DNA from 4 places in the Peribacillus sp. CSMR9 genome. Region 1 is predicted to be linked to each of the others. Evidence: a T-box and tRNA genes for the amino acid it is inferred to sense, from the RefSeq annotation. Region 1 holds a T-box; the other regions hold tRNA genes.

Region 1 (4,784 bases):
GGACCGAAGGGGAGTTGCTTTCGTGTCACCAATCTGCATTAAAAATACGGGGAAGTACGGCAGGGGAGTATATGCTACAAGGGATATTAAAAAAGATGAACTGATTGAGGTATCACCTGTCATCATTTCACCCAGACATGAATGGAAATATCTAAGGAAAACTGCACTCTTTCATCACTGTTTTTATTGGGGAGATAACGATGAAACTGTCACTGCCTTAGGAAATGGATCACTATTCAATCATTCATACACACCAAATGCGACATTCGATAATAATTTAGAAGATTTAACGATAGACTTTTATGCTTATAAAGATATAAAGGCTGGCGAGGAAATCACGATCAATTACAATGGTGAACCTGATAATAAATCCCCGTTATGGTTCGATGTCATCGAGTAGGCGTTTTTTGCTTCCATTTTATTTTTAAAGAATCCATTTTGAAGGAAAATTGATCAAAATGGATTCTTTTTTCATTCAGTTTTCTTCGCTAATGCAAGAACGTTTTAACTTTACATTTTATTCGGCGCTGAAATTCCCAATAAACTTAGCGCATCCTTTAATACAATGGCTACGGAAAAAGCGAATGAGAGCTTCATTTGTTTCCATTCATCTTCAACCAAGATTTTCGAATGCGCATAATACTTATTGAATGCGCGTGATAACTGCAAGCTGAATTTCGCGACTTGTGATGGGTCTGCTTGTTCAAATGATTTTTGGACAATGACCGGGTATTGCTCAAGCAGTTGGATGACTGACCAAGCATATTCTCCTAAAGCGTCAAAATGGATTACCTGTTCTTTAAATTCACCTTTTTCCAGCAATGATGAAATACGCGCAAATGTGTACTGTACATATGGACCCGTTTCTCCCTCAAAATTCATCATTTGCTCTAATGAAAAGTCAATATCATTCATCCGATTATTTTTTAAATCATTAAAGATTACCGCTCCGACACCGACCTGTCTTGCAACCAGTTCTTTCTGTTCAAGCGCTTGATTTTTTTCTTCAATATTTCGCTTCGCCGTTTCGATTGCCTCTGCCAAAACATCCGCAAGCAGCACGACTTTCCCTTTACGTGTCGACATTTTCTTACCGTCTTTTAACATCATGCCAAATGCTACGTGCTGTAAGTCATTTGACCAATCGTACCCCATTTTTCCAATGACGTTAAAGAGTTGTTTAAAGTGCAGGGATTGTTCATTTCCTACAACATAAAAGGTTTTCTTCGCCTCATACTTTTCTTTACGATACAATGCCGCGGCTAAATCACGCGTGGCATAAAGTGTCGCACCATCCGTTTTCGTAATCAAACAAGGCGGCATATCTTCCAATTGCACGACATAGGCACCTTCGGATAGGGTAAGCAGGCCTTTTTCTTTTAGTTCCTCGACAACAACATCCATTTTGTCATTGTAAAACGCTTCACCAGCATAGGAATCAAAACGGATGCCCAATAAATCATAAATCGTATCGAATTCTTTTAGAGACGCATCCCTGAACCATTTCCATAGTGCCAGTGCCTCCTCGTCCCCATCTTCAAGCGACTTGAAGCTAGCGCGTGCTTGTTCATTCAACGATTCATCCGTTTCAGCCATTTCATGGAACTTCACATAGATTTTCAATAATTCCTGAATCGGGGAAGCTTCGATTGCCTCCTTGTCTCCCCACAGCTTATACGCGACAATCAATTTCCCGAATTGCGTGCCCCAATCCCCTAGATGATTAATACGCACGGCATTGTAGCCATTTTTTTCAGCAATGTTAGCCAATGCATTTCCTATGACTGTTGAGCGTAAGTGCCCCATGGAAAAAGGCTTTGCAATATTCGGGGATGAATAATCAATCACGACATTCCCCTGTACAGGCTGCTTTCCGCCATACTTATCCTTTTCACTTAATATGGTTTGCAACACATTTTCCGTCACAATCTGTTGATTGACGAAGATGTTCAGATAACCACCCACTACGTTCACTTCTTGGATCAACTTACTGTTTAATTGTTCAGCTATTTCAGACGCAATCACTTGAGGTGACTTTTTTAACTTTTTTGCAAGAGTAAAGCATGGAAAGGCGACATCACCTAACTCCATCAATTTAGGCTTTTCCATTAATTTTTCTATTTCACTTGCTGGCATTTCATTGTTCAAAGCAGTTGAAATTAAGGCTGCAATTGGTTTATTCATCGTCATTTTTCCCTCCTAAACAAAAAAGCCCCCGTCTCTAAATAAGAGACGAGAGCATAGTTTCCCGTGGTACCACTCTAGTTGCCACAAATTGTGACCACTTTCCATTGTTAACGAGGTGACTCCCCGATGTTCTCTACTGGACGTTTCAAGAAATTTCTCCAAAGTGCGTTTCATTCATCCGTCCTGCATTAGGCTCACACCATCCCTAACTCGCTTTCCATTTCAAAATGAACTACTCTCTTTATCACAGAATTTTCAATATTATGATTTAATCCATCGTACACAATTTTAAAAAACGTGTCAACACAGGATTTCTGATCTAACCCTGTCATAAAGTCTCTATCCCAAATCTATCTAGCCAGCCGGTAACTTCATTTTATCCTTGATAGTCGAAAAATATTTCCTTACGGTCCCAATTGTGTTGCTTTGCTGATTTGAGGGGTCAAGTGTGGTTTGACCATCGGCTAACAGGCCTAACACACCCATTTCCTGGTCATTATTGTTGGAAGACTCATCCATAAGTTCAGGGGAGTATATTCGCTTGCCATCCAATACGCTGCGAATCGAGCAGGCTAACTCTTCACTCGGGTTATCCTTCAATAAATAACCACTTACATTTGCTTTTAAAGCAAGTTGAAAATAACCAGTCCTTCGAAATGTCGTTAAAATAATCACTTTGCATTCAAATGACTTTAAAGCTTCAGCTGCCTCAAGCCCGCTCTTTACAGGCATCTCCATATCCATGATACAAACATCCGGCTTTAATTGGTGCACAAGAGTAATAGCTTCTTCTCCATTACTGGCTTGCCCGGCAATTTCTATATCTTCTTCAAGATTGAGTAGAGAACTAATTGCCTCTAACAGCATTTGCTGATTCTCTGCAATGACAATTCGGATCATTTTAAGTTCTCTCCTTTACTGAGTCGTTATATGAAGAAAAGACTCCCCAAAATCCAAGGATTATTAAGGGAGTCTTTGAATGATTCATGAACGTTACAATTCAGATTTCACTTGAACGGAAACACTTTTTTTCGTTAAATGTTTTATGTCTTTAAAGCCAACAAAATTCTTGTTTTTCTCATCCCACAAGCGGAAACGGAGCGACTGTAAGCTTGTAGCAAGAGTAATCGTTGGTACGTTCTTTAAAGGCTCTGTATTATTATGTGCATTTTCCAGTTTATAGTTAGGTACCCTAGGACTTAAATGGTGAACATGATGGTAACCGATATTACCAGTAAGGAACTGCATCAGTTTTGGTAGCTTATAAAAAGAACTTCCTTCCACTGCTGCTAATACATATTCCCACTCCTCATTTCCTTCAAAATAAGAGTCCTCAAATGTGTGCTGGACGTAAAACAGCCAAATGCCCACTGAACCTGATATTAAGAAAATGGAACCTTGTACTAAAAGAAATGACTGCCAACCTACTGCAAGGCAAAGCAATGCCACTAAACCAACGATTAATACATTCGTCAAATAGGTGTTCATTTTTTCCTTCTTTCTAGCACCTTTTCGGTTAAATCTATTTTTAAGAAGGAAAACATAAATCGGACCTATCCCAAACATTACCAATGGATTGCGATAAAAACGATAGGCAAAACGAAGTCTAAGCGGCGCAGCCAAATATTCATCCACCGTAAGGGTCCAAATATCCCCTGTACCCCGCTTATCTAAATTGCCACTTGTTGCGTGATGCACAGAATGCTCATGCCCCCATTGATCAAAAGGGAATACAGTCAAAACACCCATGACTGTCCCGACTATTCTATTCGCACGGCGGCTTTTAAAAAATGAATGATGCGTACAATCATGAAAAATTATGAAAATTCTTGTCAAGAAGCCAGCAGCCAACACAGCTGGAATTAAAGTTAACCAATAAGAAACCGAAAGACTTATATATGCTAGGTACCATAAAATAATGAATGGCCCTAACGTATTGATGATCTGCCATATACTTTCTTTTGTCGTTGATTGTTCAAAAGGAGCAATTTGTTTTCTCAAGTTTTTAGTATTTTGTATGGTCATTAATCAATTGCACTTCCCTTTATTTTTTCGTTATTTCTTATTATAAAGAAATCAACCTGATTTTATTAGTACCAGGTGTCATGACTAGAAGATGACAAATGTCATGTACAAGGTATTTTTAACGGAAAACCCTACCAAAAAAATGGAAAATAGCCAAAACTGGCTAACCTTGTTCCTACGAATAGGATGGTATAGTTCCAACAAATTAATCTCCATTTGGAAGAATTTTTTTCTTATCATAGAAAGCTTAAAAACGACAAACGTATAATAAACTGTCGTAAATCTCGAGGGATTTTAGAGAGATGTTAAATATCAAAGACTATATGGATTTACCAGTTGAAAAACTGTAAAGGGGGATTAGTTTGGATAAGGAAATGGAGAAAACAATTGTAAAATCATTTTTCACCAAAAGGCTCCAAGATAGAATTCTGTTCGAATTGTCTTCAGCCAAGAAACGCAAGGATGCCTTAAGTCACCTTTGTCATTCTTACAGAACAACTCTTCGTGAAGAATACATCATTTAGATTCCGAAACCGAATTCAGATCCAGTAGATATAGCTAAGTTACTAAAA
Region 2 (4,784 bases), on a different contig from region 1:
ATGGCGGAAGTTCGGGTCGCCTTCGCGAGGACATGGATATCCCCGCGCCAGGTGATATTCGTAACGTTCTAGCAGCGTTATCGGATGTAGAGCCTCTTGTTGAACAAATGTTTCAACATCGCTTTCAGAGTAAAAATGAGCTATCCGGGCATTCGCTGGGGAATTTGATCCTGGCGGCAATGACCTCGTTGACCGGAGATTTTGTCCATGCTATCCAGGAAATGAGTAAATTCCTTAATGTCCGTGGTAAAGTGCTTCCGGCTGCCAACCAAAGTGTGGTTCTCCATGCGGAGATGGATGACGGAACGATTGTTACAGGAGAATCCAAGATCCCCTTTTCAGGAAAGAAAATAAAAAAAGTATTCCTGTCTCCTCAGCATATAAGGCCGCTCAGTGAAACTCTTCAGGAAATTAAGCATGCAGATCTTATTGTCATTGGTCCAGGAAGCTTATATACTAGCATTCTGCCTAACTTACTTGTCCCGGGCCTAGGGGAAGAGGTTGGCCGCTCCAAGGCTAAGAAGGTGTACATTTGCAATTTAATGACACAAGCCGGCGAGACGTTGGATTATAGCGCAAGCGATCATATAAAAGCTATATATGACCATATGGGAAATGCATATATTGACAGGATACTGGTTAATAATGAGGAAATACCGACTGAGATTCAGCAACGTTATCAAGCTGAATATGCCAAACCGGTCATGTATGATGTGGAAAGTTTAAAACGGATGGGTCTTGAAATCATACAAGAACGCATTTTCAGCTATGAAGGGAATGTAATACGCCATGACACGAAAAAAGTGGCGGATTTGCTTTATAATATGCTTGTAAATGAAACAAAAAGCCACATTGTTCCGTAGATATAAGCGGGGACGGTTTTTTGATTGATAAAATAGATTACCTGCGTTCGATTGGGGGTGAAATGGATGTCTTTTGCTTCAGAAACGAAAAAAGAACTTACTACATTAGAGGGAAAGGATTGCTGCGGAAAAGCGGAATTGTGTGCGCTTATCCGGATGAACGGATCCCTTTCATTTTCTAATCGGAAGCTTGTCGTGGATATTCAAACTGAGAATGCTGCGATTGCCAGAAGGATTTATACGCTGCTGAAAAAAAGTTATGAGGTCCAGGTCGAGCTTTTGGTCCGTAAAAAGATGAAGCTTAAAAAAAATAATGTTTATATTGTCAGGATGTCATCTGGAGGGCAGCGGGTTTTAACCGATTTGGAAATTTTAGGCGACGGCTTTGAAATTCTCCATGCTATATCCGACACTATTGTTGGGAAGAAATGCTGTAAGCGTTCATACCTAAGAGGTGCATTCCTTGCGGGGGGATCGGTGAATAATCCGGAAACGTCTTCCTATCACCTTGAGATTTTCTCACTTTATAAAGAGCACAATGATGCCCTTTGTGAGCTAATGAATAAGTTTGGCTTGAAGGCCAAGACGCTTGAACGCAAAAAAGGGTACATCATTTATTTGAAAGAAGCCGAAAAGATCGCTGAGTTTTTAAGCATAGTCGGTGCCCATTCAGCCTTATTAAGATTCGAGGATGTACGGATTGTCCGTGATATGCGTAATTCAGTAAATCGACTTGTGAATTGTGAAACAGCCAATTTGAACAAAACGATTGGTGCCTCATTGCGCCAGGTTGAAAATATCCATTACATTGAGGATACGGTAGGACTAAGCATTTTACCGGATAAGCTTCGGGAAATTGCGGAGCTTAGGATAGCATTTCAGGATATAACCTTAAAGGAACTTGGAGAAATGGTATCAGGAGGAAACATCAGTAAGTCAGGGATTAATCACCGATTACGCAAGATTGATGAAATAGCTGACAGGCTCCGTGGGGGAGAGGCTATTGCTGCGAAAAAATAAAGCTAACAGGGGAGATCAAGATGGTGGAAAAACAAGTTGAAGTAAAACTGAAAACAGGTTTGCAAGCCCGGCCGGCCGCTCTTTTTGTACAAGAAGCTAACCGCTTTCATTCGGATGTTTTTCTAGAAAAAGAAGGAAAAAAAGTGAATGCGAAAAGTATCATGGGATTAATGAGCCTTGCCATCAGTTCTGGCGTGTCCGTTAAGTTAATCGTCGAAGGACGCGATGAAAAGGAAGCAATAGAGGCATTGGAAGAGTTCATTCAGCAAGAGGGGTAAAATAAGAGGATGCCAAAAGTGCATCCTTTTTTTTATGATTTTTCACATTATGTGAAAAAAGGCTCCGAAAGTCGCTTAAGACGACTTTCGGAGCCTTTTGTATCATTTTTTATTTAGAGTCTTTTTTGTCATCAAGAATGCTGCGCGTGATGACTTTGTCAATCAAGCCATATTCAAGAGCTCTTTCGGAAGTCATGAAGTTATCACGTTCCGTATCTCTTTGAAGGACTTCAATAGGTTGACCAGTACGTTCTGCCAAGATTTGGTTCAGCTTATCTTTCAAGTGAAGGATACGGCGGGCAGCAATTTCAATTTCCGTTGCTTGACCTTGGGCTCCTCCAAGTGGTTGGTGAATCATGACTTCACTGTTTGGCAACGCATAACGTTTGCCCTTTTCACCAGCGGCCAATAGGAATGCACCCATGGAAGCGGCCATACCGATGCATACAGTGGATACATCAGGTTTGATATACTGCATAGTATCGTAAATGGCCATACCGGAAGTGATGCTTCCACCTGGGCTGTTGATGTATAAAGTGATATCTTTTTCAGGATTTTCCGCTTCTAAAAATAGTAATTGAGCAACAATTGAGTTGGAAACATTATCGTCAATTCCACTTCCTAGCATAATGATCCGGTCTTTTAATAAACGGGAGTAAATATCGTAGGCACGCTCCCCACGACTTGTTTGTTCGATAACTGTAGGAATTAAATTCATGTTCATTTCCTCCTTCGATTAAGAGAATCATTTAAATTCTTTATGTATGTATGATACACTTTTTGGTCAATTTAGGTCAAACAAAACAAACCCTATAATGGATAATTTGTTCGACAATTTTCTGGCAAGTCCCCTTCCCGAATAGATTTATTTATAATTATGCCGCACAGGGATGAATTTCCACATTACCCATAATACCCAAAAGGTGAAGTTTTAAACCTGATAACCCTTGCAAAGGATGGGATTCTATCATATAATGAAGTCTGTCGAAAAAAGATTTTCTATTTCGCCCTCGTAGTGCAACGGATAGAACGCAAGCCTCCGAAGCTTGAAATGCAGGTTCGATTCCTGCCGAGGGCATTACCAATCTCCTGCTTAATAAAGTGGGGGATTTTTTATTGGTCAATTCAATTAGAAGGCATCAAATGGTTCCTTGCGATTTTTGATGGATTTACTCGATTTCCGTAAAATTCCATCGAATCATGGTATTTCACTCCCTTGCCTCAAAATATTCGCCCCTACCATTGAAAAATGGTGATTTTTCAGTAAAAGTAGTTGTGAAAATCGCATTTCTAACATATAGTATTTAAAATAAATACACTATTCAGAAAAAAACGTAAGCGTTTTCATGGGTTTTTGTGTAGAATTTTCTCCTGATAATGTAAAATGGAGTGGGGGAGGGATGAATCGATGAGTATGAATATGAAAGCAGGACTTTTTCAACAGCAAACATTAAAGATGGCAATGACCCAGGAGCTTATGCAAGCAATTACATTGCTGCAATACTCCTCACAGGAGCTATCGGCATTCTTAGAAGATAAAATGGTGGAAAATCCATTACTGTCCCTAGATCAGCCAACATCTTCTTTATTTCAGCCAACCTTTGACCGAAAAAAGGGAAAACGGACTCTTAAAAATACGTATGATGCCAACTATTGGATTGAACAGATCAGTGAAGATACACTATCGCTTGAACAGCATGTCATGTCCCAGGTGAATCACCAGCAACTTTCCGGTGAGCAGCAGAAGGCGATGCTACTATTAATTCATAATCTTGATGAAAACGGTTACTTAAGGACTCAGCTGGAGGATATATGTGTTCCAGGCATATCTTCAGTCGTTTTGGAAGAGAGCCTTTCGATTTTACAGCAGCTAGAGCCGCATGGAATTGCAGCTAGGAATCTTCAAGAGTGCCTTTTACTTCAGGTAAAAGCAGAAGGGATGAATTTGCTGGCAGAATCGATCATAGAAAATCATTTCCTCGATTTTGCTGAAAAGCGTTGGAAGGACTTAAGTAAGAAAATCGGTGTTACAATGAAGGAGATTCAAGAAGTCTTTGATTATGTCCAGACGTTGAACCCGCGTCCAGCTTCACTCTTTTTTCAGGAAAAACCTTCTTATATAGTGCCGGATGTGGTCGTGGAAGTTCGTGATGGGGTACTGCTTGTGGGGAATTATGATGGCAACTCACCAAATCTTAATGTGGATAAAGGGTATTTGAACCGAATGAAGAGCCATAAGGACCAGGGAGTGCAAAAGTTCATCCAGGATAAGTGGCAGGAATATCAATGGATCTCTAGAGGGATACAACAGAGAAAAGAAACGATATTGAAGGTTATTCAGTGCATCGTCGAAAAACAGCCGGCGTGCTTTCGTCATGGCCTTAACCATTTGAAGCCGATGACGATGAAAGAAGTCGCCGACGAGATTGGTATTCATGAATCTACAGTTAGCCGGGCCGTTAAAGGAAAATACGTGCAGACACCATTTGGCACAATTGAGATGCGGATATTTTTCACTACTTCTTTACAGTCAGTCGGCCTTGATGAGGATATGTCGGGCATGCAAGCAAAAAAGGGCCTGCAGGCAGCCATCAATGGTGAAAATAAACAAAAGCCGCTTTCG
Region 3 (4,784 bases), on a different contig from region 1:
ATACTTTTTCAGCACAGTAATCTTTTCATCCTCGGTAACGTTATAACGATCATCGACCATCCTTGCTTTTTGATGAAGGGGGATGAACGCCGGCGCATATTCATCTTTATCTTTCAAAAGTTCCATCATGGCTAAAAACAACTTAGCCTGCCGCTCTTTCTCTTTCAACACAAAGCGATGGTTACGAATTGTGGAAGAACTTCCAATCCCCATTTCCTCCTGAACCTCAGCATCATTCTTCCCCTGGTAAAAAAGGCGAAGAAGGCGATTTTGGTGGTCCGTAAGACCTGTAAGTTTTTTATCCAGATCAATCAAGTATTCAAAAACGGAACGATGTGCACGCTCAATATGAATCCGCATATACCTCTCAGCTTCATAAAGAACCCCATCTTCCGGATATACTATTCCCTTTTCAATTGCATGTCCGCACAGTAAACAAATATACTGGCTCCCTTCTTCGATATACCCTTGTTTAAGCTCATCTTGGGATGCGCTCCAAAACATTTCAGCGTCCTTCATAAAACCAAACACTTCCTCATAAAGTTTATAATATACTAAACATAATATTAATTTGTTTGAACTATGTCAATGTTTTTACGGATTTTTTTATAATTGCACCAAAGGATATACGGATTATACCAGCATTCTTGAAAGTCGGAAGGGATTCATAAAACGAGGGTGGCAGGGATAGTGAACAAATCTTCAGGGAGCCGGGAGATGGACCTTTCACCATTCAATCAAGTTAATGATCCCCCTGGTACTATTCCGCTATAATGCATTTAATAATGGAGCGTAAATGTCGAAATATAGCCTTCATCTATCTTATCTAAATAATATGCTGTATAAGAGCGATAAAGCTTTTAGAGGAGGATATATCATTGAAAGATGAACACGAACAGATTGTTTCTTCAAACCAAACCATAACCATTTGGCATTTCATCATTTATCGGAACAATTCAAGGCATCACTGCCAGAATTACGTTATACGATTATGAAATACTTTTACAAACCCAATCAAGTACAAATCAACTAAGTGAAGAAGATGATAAAAGCTCCAAACCTTAAATAGAACTTGATAAATATAAAAAAAAGCATCATGCTTCAGTTTGTAGACACAAGGGGCCTTCTTTGGAACGGGTGTGCGAGACTTCTGCTTAGAAAAGCGCGCTCAGGGGAGACCCCGCAGGCACAAAGGCGCCAAGGGCGGACCGCCCGCGGAAAGCGAGTGCCTTGAGGTAACGTTCAAATTGTACAAACCCAAAAAAAACTGCAGACAAACTCAATTTTCATCGAGTTTGTCTGCAGTTTGAAGCATCCATGATTGGATCCTTTTTTCTATGGGGCATATGAAATTCGTAGTATAAGTCCTTTGTTAAAGCTTATTAAGTATTAGCTTGGCACAAACTTAAGTATCCCTTCCAGATAAACACCTTGTTCTTTTCGCGAGCATTCCCTCAACTTGATTCTTCCCTCTTTTTCTAGCTCCTTGGCTAATTGGACTACCTTAGTTCCATCTTCGGATATTTCGACTGAAAAGAAATTGCCCCGAGTGGAAGTTTGAATGAACTTGAATAATCTATCTTTATTCATTTAAACATCTCCTTATTCATAACAAGTTCGACATAAAAGATCATCCACCTGCGATAAATACGAAATAAAAAACTTCTTTTCTGCATACAACCAATATTAATTCAATGGATGCAAAAGAAAATGCATTCTTTCTACGTTCATTTCATATTCCCTCGTTAACTTAAAACAGCTCAGAAAAAGTAAAAAAGCCAAAACCTTAAAAGGTTTTGACTTTTTTCTGTTAGTGTCCCAGGAGAGATTCGAACTCCCGACCGACGCCTTAGAAGGGCGTTGCTCTATCCAGCTGAGCTACTGAGACGTTTATGATATAAGTTGCGGTAAAACTTATGTATTACCTTAACTGTTCCCTTAGGACACTTCTTATTATAGTAGGATATCAAAAGGAAGTCAACGGTTTTTCAAAAAAAGTTTTTTTCTTTTTTTAAGAACCAGGAAGCGGGGAAAAACGCTTCCTGTTCATTATACATGAAGTCATTCCATTTGATAAGCATTTCTTAGATCCTCAACGATTTTTCCTTCAAGGTCATAATAGATGATTTCAAGTTGGTCATTTCCAATCTCCAAAATGGCATAGGTCTTCTCTTTTCGTCCCCGCGGCTGGCGTATGCTTCCCGGGTTGATGAAGAGCTTGCCGTCAATCAATTCGGAACCTGCAGCGTGGGAATGACCAAAACAAATAATATCTGCTTCAGCCTCTTCACTTTTATACGCTAAATTCATCAAGGTCATATTTATGTTATAGAGGTGTCCATGCGTAACGAAGAAACGCTTGCCTGAGATATTCTCCACAATATCATCCGGATATGCCGAATCATAGTCGCAATTCCCGCCAACGGCCAAAAACTCCGACATGTGAGGGTCATTTTTTTCCAACTCTGAATCACCGCAATGGATCATGGCGGCGACCTCTTGTTTATGACGGTCGGCAATCATGCTGATTTCATGAGTTAAGCCATGACTGTCACTCATTATTAGCACTTTCATCGTCACATTCCTTCTTCCCTTTTTAGAAATAGATCAAGTTTTTCATCTAGAGCCCTCAATGCGTTGGCACGGTGGCTGATTTGGTTTTTTTCCTCTTTTGTCAATTCAGCGTTTGTTTTACCCTGTTCCTCTACAAAAAAGATGGGATCATAACCAAATCCATTCGTTCCTGAGGGCTGTTCCGTGATCAAGCCTTCCATCGTTCCCGATACCGTAATCGTTTCCTGGTTGGGTGACGCTAGTGCCAAGGCGCAATAAAATCTTGCCGTCCTAGCCTCTTTTGGCACGCCTTCCAGTTCGCGGAGGACTTTTTCCGTGTTTGCTTCATCACTCTTGGCCTCTCCAGCATAGCGGGCAGAATAAACGCCTGGACGGCCCTCCAATGCATCTACAATCAATCCGGAGTCATCAGCAATGACAAAGTGGCCTAGCTGATGGGCAATGGTCTCTGCCTTCAGGATCGCATTTTCTTCAAAAGTTGTACCTGTTTCCTCCACATCCGGTGCATCCAGTACATCGAGAAGCGTTTTGACTTCATACCCTTTAGCAGAGAACAAGCTTTCAAATTCCTTTGCTTTCCCTTTATTTTTCGTTGCAATGATTACTGTCTTCATTTTTCATTTCACCCTTTTTCATTTTATCGGCACGGGAGCTCTTTTGGGGCTGAGAAAGAATTTGCTGTCATTCGTCATATGTAAAAGCCGATTCTTCTCCAGTGCCAACGGACGGATTCAGCGCTGCCTATCATGATCAACAACAGCCGCTGAATTTTCCTGATAAGTTAAGTCTAACACAACTCCCTCATCTGCAATAACCTGAAACTTATTAACTAACGTTTGTAATTTTCACTATGTTCAATATGGATATTAACTTTTATGTTATTTATTGAAGTCTTATCAAAGGAATTAATAATTTCATTATCCCACTTATTAACATGGTATCTGTATGCCTTTTCACTTATGTTAAAAAGGTCTGTATTGATTTTTTCCCCCGCCCCCAATGTCTTTAAAATATCTTGTTTTACTTTTGTTTCCACCTTTTTTTCGATTTTTCCCATATCCAAGTTGTCTATATTCTGTTTCAATATTCCATTTGCTTTAACTTCTAAATCATATAAGGGTTCCTTTTGTTGTTCCAATACTTTGATGTTTGTTTTGGGTTCCATTATTTCAACACTTACCTTTTGTTCGTTCAGCGAAAAGAATATCACTGTCGCCTTATTTTCAACCCATTTTAATCCTATCAAATCTTGTTTACTTACGAACCCTTTATACTGTTGTTTTGATAAAACATAGCCGCCATTCAACGTTGGTATCTTTTTTTCTTTCCCCCTGTCTGTGTAATGACGCTCATTTATTACTAAAGAGGGAATTAAAATGGAACCAACCGGTTGATAAAATTTCGAAACCAGTTCACTGAATTTTAACGGAGAAATGAAATAGTTTTCATTAATAACGGTCTCTGGCCTTTGAATGATCGTGAATAAGTTAGGAAGATTAAAGAAACTATCACTGTTAAACACCTTTTTAATATCCTCGTTTGTAACAAACAGCCATGAATTGTATCGCAATAAGGGCTCTTTCCCTACATATTCAATGAAATCCTTCATTTTCTTATTGATTACATCCTCGCTTAAAATGAAGGAGTTAACATGCCCGATATAAAGTGGCAATGCTGCATTTTGTTCTAATTCAGTAAATGCTTCTTCGATACTTTCCCCTTTACCTTTCCCAATGAGAACACCAGTTTTTTCTTGTAATGCTGTGGCCCCCTCTTGTTTTGCTATATCCGAAAAATTCAATGCTTGAAAGTATAAGATGAATTCACCCTCTTTATAATCGATCCCTAGAGCGGATCCATATGTTTGAGCTTGAATTTCCTTCATTCCCCAGCAGCCTGTCGTCAATAAAAGTTGACAGCCAATTACCATGACTGCAATTAGCTTTCTCATTTGTCCGACTCCTTTTGCGATTCATTATCACTGGATTGTAGAGCTTGATTCCGCTGCCTTAACATCCCATACGGAAGCTTGAATAAGACTTTTAACATGTCCGATTTATTTGGTTTGGAAAATGGATTCACAAAAGGCTGTCCGAAACTTTCCAAGGAAACCACAACAATCAAGATAAGAAATATTCCCATGAAGAATCCAAACAAGCCTAGAAATGCTGAACATGCAAATATGAATAACCTTATAAGAACGATATTCC
Region 4 (4,784 bases), on a different contig from region 1:
CAGCCGTCCAATTCAGCAGCAGCATTATCCGCTGAAATAATATGAAGCATTTCATTCATGAAGGTATTTTTTCCAGGTGTATATATATCCGGTGATGGCGAAACCTCAATTAAAACGGTCTTCCTATCCGCTTCCTTAACGGATTTGGCTTTTTCCTGAATATCCTTGAGCTTCGTTTTCATATCCGCAACGATTTCGCTTGCCTTATCATTTTCTCCCGTTGCCTTTCCAATCATTTCAATAGATTCATAGACTTGGTCAAAGCTTTGTGCATCATTGACTACAAGGACATCTATTCCAGCATCCTTAAGCTGCTTTAATCCCTCATTCGAATTATGGGCACTTGATGCATGGGCAAGAACAAGGTCAGGCTTCATGGAGACAATCAGCTCCGTGTTCATTTCCATTCCGCCAACTTTTTTAATTTTTTTCGTTTCTTCCGGGTAATTATCATTGTCGGAAACACCAACGACCTTTTTACCCAAACCAAGTGCAAAGACCACTTCTGTATTACTTGGTATCAACGTAACGATTTTCTTCGGTTTTTGTTCTATCGTTACTTTTTCGCCCGTTGCATCTTTAATCGTAATCGGGAAAGCGTCGTGTTGAGCATGATTCGTTTGCTGCTTTTCTTTTCCTTCATCAGTAGCGTCACTGCAGCCAACCATCATGCCTGCAGTAAGCAACATCAACAATATCAAACCAAAAATCTTCTTCATTTTCATTCCCCACAATCTTTTCATTTAATTTCTTCACCTAATAATCTCGGAAGATGCACCCAAAACAAAAAGCACCTCCCGTTAAACGGAAGATGCTTGTATGGCAACAATATCATTACGGACTCTTAGGGTCTGCCACACACCTTCCCATCCGCGTAGGTTACAGGTGTACGAATCTTGGCAGGTCTCCTGGCTCATGGTCATCGTCAACGGCACCTTCCCATATCCCCATACAGTGGTACACAGCCTTCAGCTCCCAAATACAGTGGCGGGACCGCGCTGGCATTTCACCAACTTCCCTTTTAAGTCATTAAGACACCAAATCGTTCATATGTATATAATTTTCACTGCCTTCATTATACACCATGTAAGAATCGATTATTATATGATTTTTCTGAACAAGTTTGAAATGCACCGTCCATTTTCAATGATTTGAAGCATTTTCTATCAGCGACGCGAACCCACCGACTGATAATCCAGGTGAAATCCGAACTCGATGCAAGGCATACATCCCTTGTTCCCTTGAAGCTCCTCCAGGTTCAGTAGTGGCTGCCATCTTGTATCCAGCTTCTTCTGAAAGCCTGAGACTCTCTTCATTATAACGACCAACTGGATAGGAAAGCACTGTCGTGTCCTGTTGCAGGATACGATCGAACAGATCCTTTGACTGGACCATTTCCGCTTCTTGCTGCTCTGCCGTCATTCGGTTCAGCTCCAAATGGTTGATAGTATGGCTTTCGATCGAAATCCCATTCCCGCTCATCTCCATCATTTGATTTTCAGTCAGGTGATGACCTTTATCGATGGACTTCCCGATCATGAAGACAGTCGCTTTCATATCATATTCTTTTAGTATATGGAAAGCGTCCGTGTAGTTATCTGTATAGCCATCATCAAAAGTAAGCCAGACACACTTTTCACTTGGCATCCGATTTTCGGTTAAAACGAGAAATGCTTCTTCAGGGGATAATGTATAGTAACCATTTTCCCGAAGCCAAGTCATTTGTAATCGGAATTCCTCTTTTGGTACCCGAAGGCCATTGCCTTCAGAAATGCTATGATACATCAATATTGGAAGCTGTACCGCGGACTCGGCCGTTATCCAGTCTCTCGTATCGATTCGTTCAGTATATAATTCGTCCTCCGAATCCTGCCCAGTGTCATTCTCCGCTGCTGCAGCCACTTCAATGTTATCTTTCGTGATCGGTGCAGCCGTCTTTGTGCCTATACCCTCTAAAATCCCTTGTGAGCATGCCGGTAAAATTAAAATCCCCAGCAGCGTCACCATCCATAAAACTCTATAATTCCCCACTATCATTCTCCTAATTTTTTCTAGCATAATAGTACCAGAAAACCAGGAAATAATAAAGTATTCCATTTAATGAAGAGTAAGGAAACAGGAGAGCTGAGTGCCCCCTAAGCGTCTAGATGTTTTTTTTCATAATTATTATTGCTATTAACTTGAAAAGTTTGCCTATAAGAAATATAATAAATAAGTCGTCGACTTTTTTATATGTCCCAGTAGCTCAGCAGGATAGAGCGACAGCCTCCTAAGCTGTAGGTCGTAGGTTCGATTCCTATCTGGGACGCTAATTTTATAAACCCTGTTATAATGCGGTTCTTCCGTGTTGTAGCAGGGTTTTTTCTGTTGGTATGACCGTTAAAAGCCGTAAATTGCATGTAGGATAAAAGCATTTCTGTACGTAGGAAACAGTGATATTCCATTTCACTATTATTTTTCTATGTCTGGAGGTGCTTTTTTTCATGAAGAAACACGTTATTAAACAGCGTGGAACTGCGATAAAGGAACGGAAATTGGACAGTAAGGCTACGGATAGTTTCACGATTGAATACACACTGCAAGAAGCCTTAGATATTTTTCTCCGTGCAAAAGTTGCTGAAGGTGTCCGACAGCGAACATTAGGCGAATATGTACGGCACATAAGGTATTTAACGGAATACTTATCTGTTTATCATCCGTCTTTTATGAAATGAAAAAACTAGTCGCTTTTGGGTCCATGTAACCTGCACGATGGAGCCAAGCATGAAACATAGAACCAGTTAGAAGAATCTCATTAATATCTACTCGATCAAGTTGGAGGGGATTAATGACCCTTATTGTAATTGGCTGAAGAAACAAAGGCACAAAAAAAGGAAGAGGGACTACAAAAGTCCCTCTTCCTTTTTCACTTTATTTTTTTGAAATTTTTCTTAATAAATATAAAGCGTATATGATAGCTGGTATAGCTCCAATCATTAAAATCATGTTTATTAAACCAAATATAAAATAAGAAGGCGATACATTCATTTTAATTCAACTCCATTAAAAATTTTAATCTCTATATGAATATTTTTGATAAACACGAGCATATTTACTATTTTTATTTAAAAGAGTAAGTTTGAGAGAACTAGTAAGACTTACATAGCCATTAGAAACGCTACCACTCAATTTATAATTTCCTACAGCATTCATATCATAACCTATTTTTTCAGCTTTTGAATCAGTAACATCACATGAAGCATCTACATTTGACCAAGTAGTACCTTTTGTTCCTGCTACAGAACAATATCTCATTTTCAACCCATAATTACCAACAGAATAATGATTACCTAATTTTAAGGTAGCAACAACCACCCCTACACTTTTTAATTTAACCCAAGCAGTATACAATCTTTCTCCATAATCTTTAGGTTCATGACGCCATGGCCCCATCTTTGTAGAGGTAATTGCCAGAGCCTGTATGCTTCTTGAATTACTGTTATCAACTTCATCTGTTGAACTAAGTTCAACAGATGAACCATCGCTTAATTCTATTGTTGTAGGTCCTTCAGAATGAACATTTGATTCGTCTGATAAAGCTTTCTGCTTTACCTCCCTTTTTTGAATTCAAATTGTAGTTATCATGATATGTATCGGATAAATCTTTGAAATTGGATGGTAAATAATAATTAAAAATCTAAAATATTACCATTCTTGAACATTCGGTGAACATTAATTTTAAATGGCACTAATTATTTAAATTAAGAAGATAGCTGGCTTCTTAATGGTAATATATAGAAGAAGGGTTAGGGGGAGCATTTTATGGAAAAGGTAAATTTCGTTGAGTTAAAGCATTTTTCAGATGAACATTCCGAAAAGCTAAATCAGTTTGAACTGCCTGAAGAACAAGGTCTATTTACTGCCTTGCCAAACAAGTTTACAGACGTAACAAAAGGGCAGCATCGTATTGTTATTTTAAGTGATGATGAACCTGTGGGTTTCTTTTTACTGCATTCAACAGATCGCGTAAAAGAATATTCGACTAACCCCAATGCCATGTTGCTGACCGCATTATCAGTTGATCGTGAGCAGCAGGGAAAAGGCTATGCAAAACAAGGGATGTTCCTACTTGCCGGGTTTGTTAAATCAGAATTTCCTAATTGCGATGAAATTGTATTAGCTGTCAATCATAAGAACATCCCCGCACAAAAGCTGTATGTTAGGGCTGGATTTCATGATACGGGTTTGAGAAAGTTTGGAAATATCGGCGAACAATATATTATGAATTTAACCATTTAATTCATATTCATTTTTTAATTTCGATAAATATCTGCAGAAAAATAATGGATATACATTACAGCTGGTATATAATTACACTTTTTTTTAAAAGAAATGTTTGAACCTGTCCCAGCCGGGTATACAAATACTGTAAGACATTCTCACCAAAGGAGATGATGTGCACGATGAGTACAATCAGAAGCCAATGGAACAAAGAGAATGACGCAGCGGTGTTTAGTCCCGGTGATCAGCGTTAGAGTCAATTGAAGAGTTAGATGATAATCAAAATGGGAATTACTAGTCTTCTCACCCAAAGGAGGATACTGATCATGAGTATTTACAGCCTATGGAATCCAGAGAATGATGAAGCAATTTTCAGTCCGGGTGATCAGCAGCCATTCTGTACGCTTACACTAGTGGATTCGGATAAACACACAAAAAAAACTGACAAAACACTTGAATATGAATTGCAAGGGACCGTACTGAATGAAATTTAGTCGTAGCCGCGATATATGGAAAGGGATGGA

What was found. A T-box is a leader RNA that pairs with one kind of tRNA and senses whether it is charged. The one in region 1 lies ahead of argS (arginine--tRNA ligase), so its partner is inferred to be a tRNA-Arg.
Region 2: it encodes a tRNA-Arg, which carries the amino acid that the T-box ahead of argS (arginine--tRNA ligase) is inferred to sense. The anticodon was not compared.
Region 3: it encodes a tRNA-Arg, which carries the amino acid that the T-box ahead of argS (arginine--tRNA ligase) is inferred to sense. The anticodon was not compared.
Region 4: it encodes a tRNA-Arg, which carries the amino acid that the T-box ahead of argS (arginine--tRNA ligase) is inferred to sense. The anticodon was not compared.

The regions. Positions count from the first base shown of each region.
Region 1 is NZ_JAOPHO010000058.1:3,771-8,554, forward strand. Features, by position in the region: gene N9I19_RS19475 (SET domain-containing protein) at 23-400, shown strand; gene argS (arginine--tRNA ligase) at 511-2,190, opposite strand; T-box leader at 2,226-2,444, opposite strand; gene N9I19_RS19485 (response regulator) at 2,542-3,087, opposite strand; gene desA (Delta(5) desaturase DesA) at 3,181-4,212, opposite strand; partial or broken gene N9I19_RS19495 (hypothetical protein) at 4,575-4,784, shown strand, end outside.
Region 2 is NZ_JAOPHO010000004.1:127,743-132,526, forward strand. Features, by position in the region: gene N9I19_RS04895 (gluconeogenesis factor YvcK family protein) at 1-863, shown strand, start outside; gene whiA (DNA-binding protein WhiA) at 930-1,883, shown strand; gene N9I19_RS04905 (HPr family phosphocarrier protein) at 1,904-2,161, shown strand; gene clpP (ATP-dependent Clp endopeptidase proteolytic subunit ClpP) at 2,271-2,879, opposite strand; tRNA gene N9I19_RS04915 (tRNA-Arg) at 3,168-3,239, shown strand; gene rpoN (RNA polymerase factor sigma-54) at 3,570-4,784, shown strand, end outside.
Region 3 is NZ_JAOPHO010000002.1:105,093-109,876, forward strand. Features, by position in the region: gene N9I19_RS02340 (DUF2087 domain-containing protein) at 1-519, opposite strand, end outside; gene N9I19_RS02345 (hypothetical protein) at 1,390-1,590, opposite strand; tRNA gene N9I19_RS02350 (tRNA-Arg) at 1,815-1,888, opposite strand; gene N9I19_RS02355 (metallophosphoesterase) at 2,062-2,574, opposite strand; gene N9I19_RS02360 (XTP/dITP diphosphatase) at 2,577-3,188, opposite strand; gene N9I19_RS02365 (Ger(x)C family spore germination protein) at 3,404-4,525, opposite strand; gene N9I19_RS02370 (spore germination protein) at 4,522-4,784, opposite strand, start outside.
Region 4 is NZ_JAOPHO010000025.1:24,239-29,022, forward strand. Features, by position in the region: gene N9I19_RS13100 (helical backbone metal receptor) at 1-719, opposite strand, end outside; cobalamin riboswitch at 882-1,057, opposite strand; gene N9I19_RS13105 (polysaccharide deacetylase family protein) at 1,144-2,037, opposite strand; tRNA gene N9I19_RS13110 (tRNA-Arg) at 2,235-2,308, shown strand; gene N9I19_RS13115 (hypothetical protein) at 2,484-2,714, shown strand; gene N9I19_RS13120 (hypothetical protein) at 3,052-3,390, opposite strand; gene N9I19_RS13125 (GNAT family N-acetyltransferase) at 3,802-4,278, shown strand; gene N9I19_RS13130 (hypothetical protein) at 4,587-4,754, shown strand.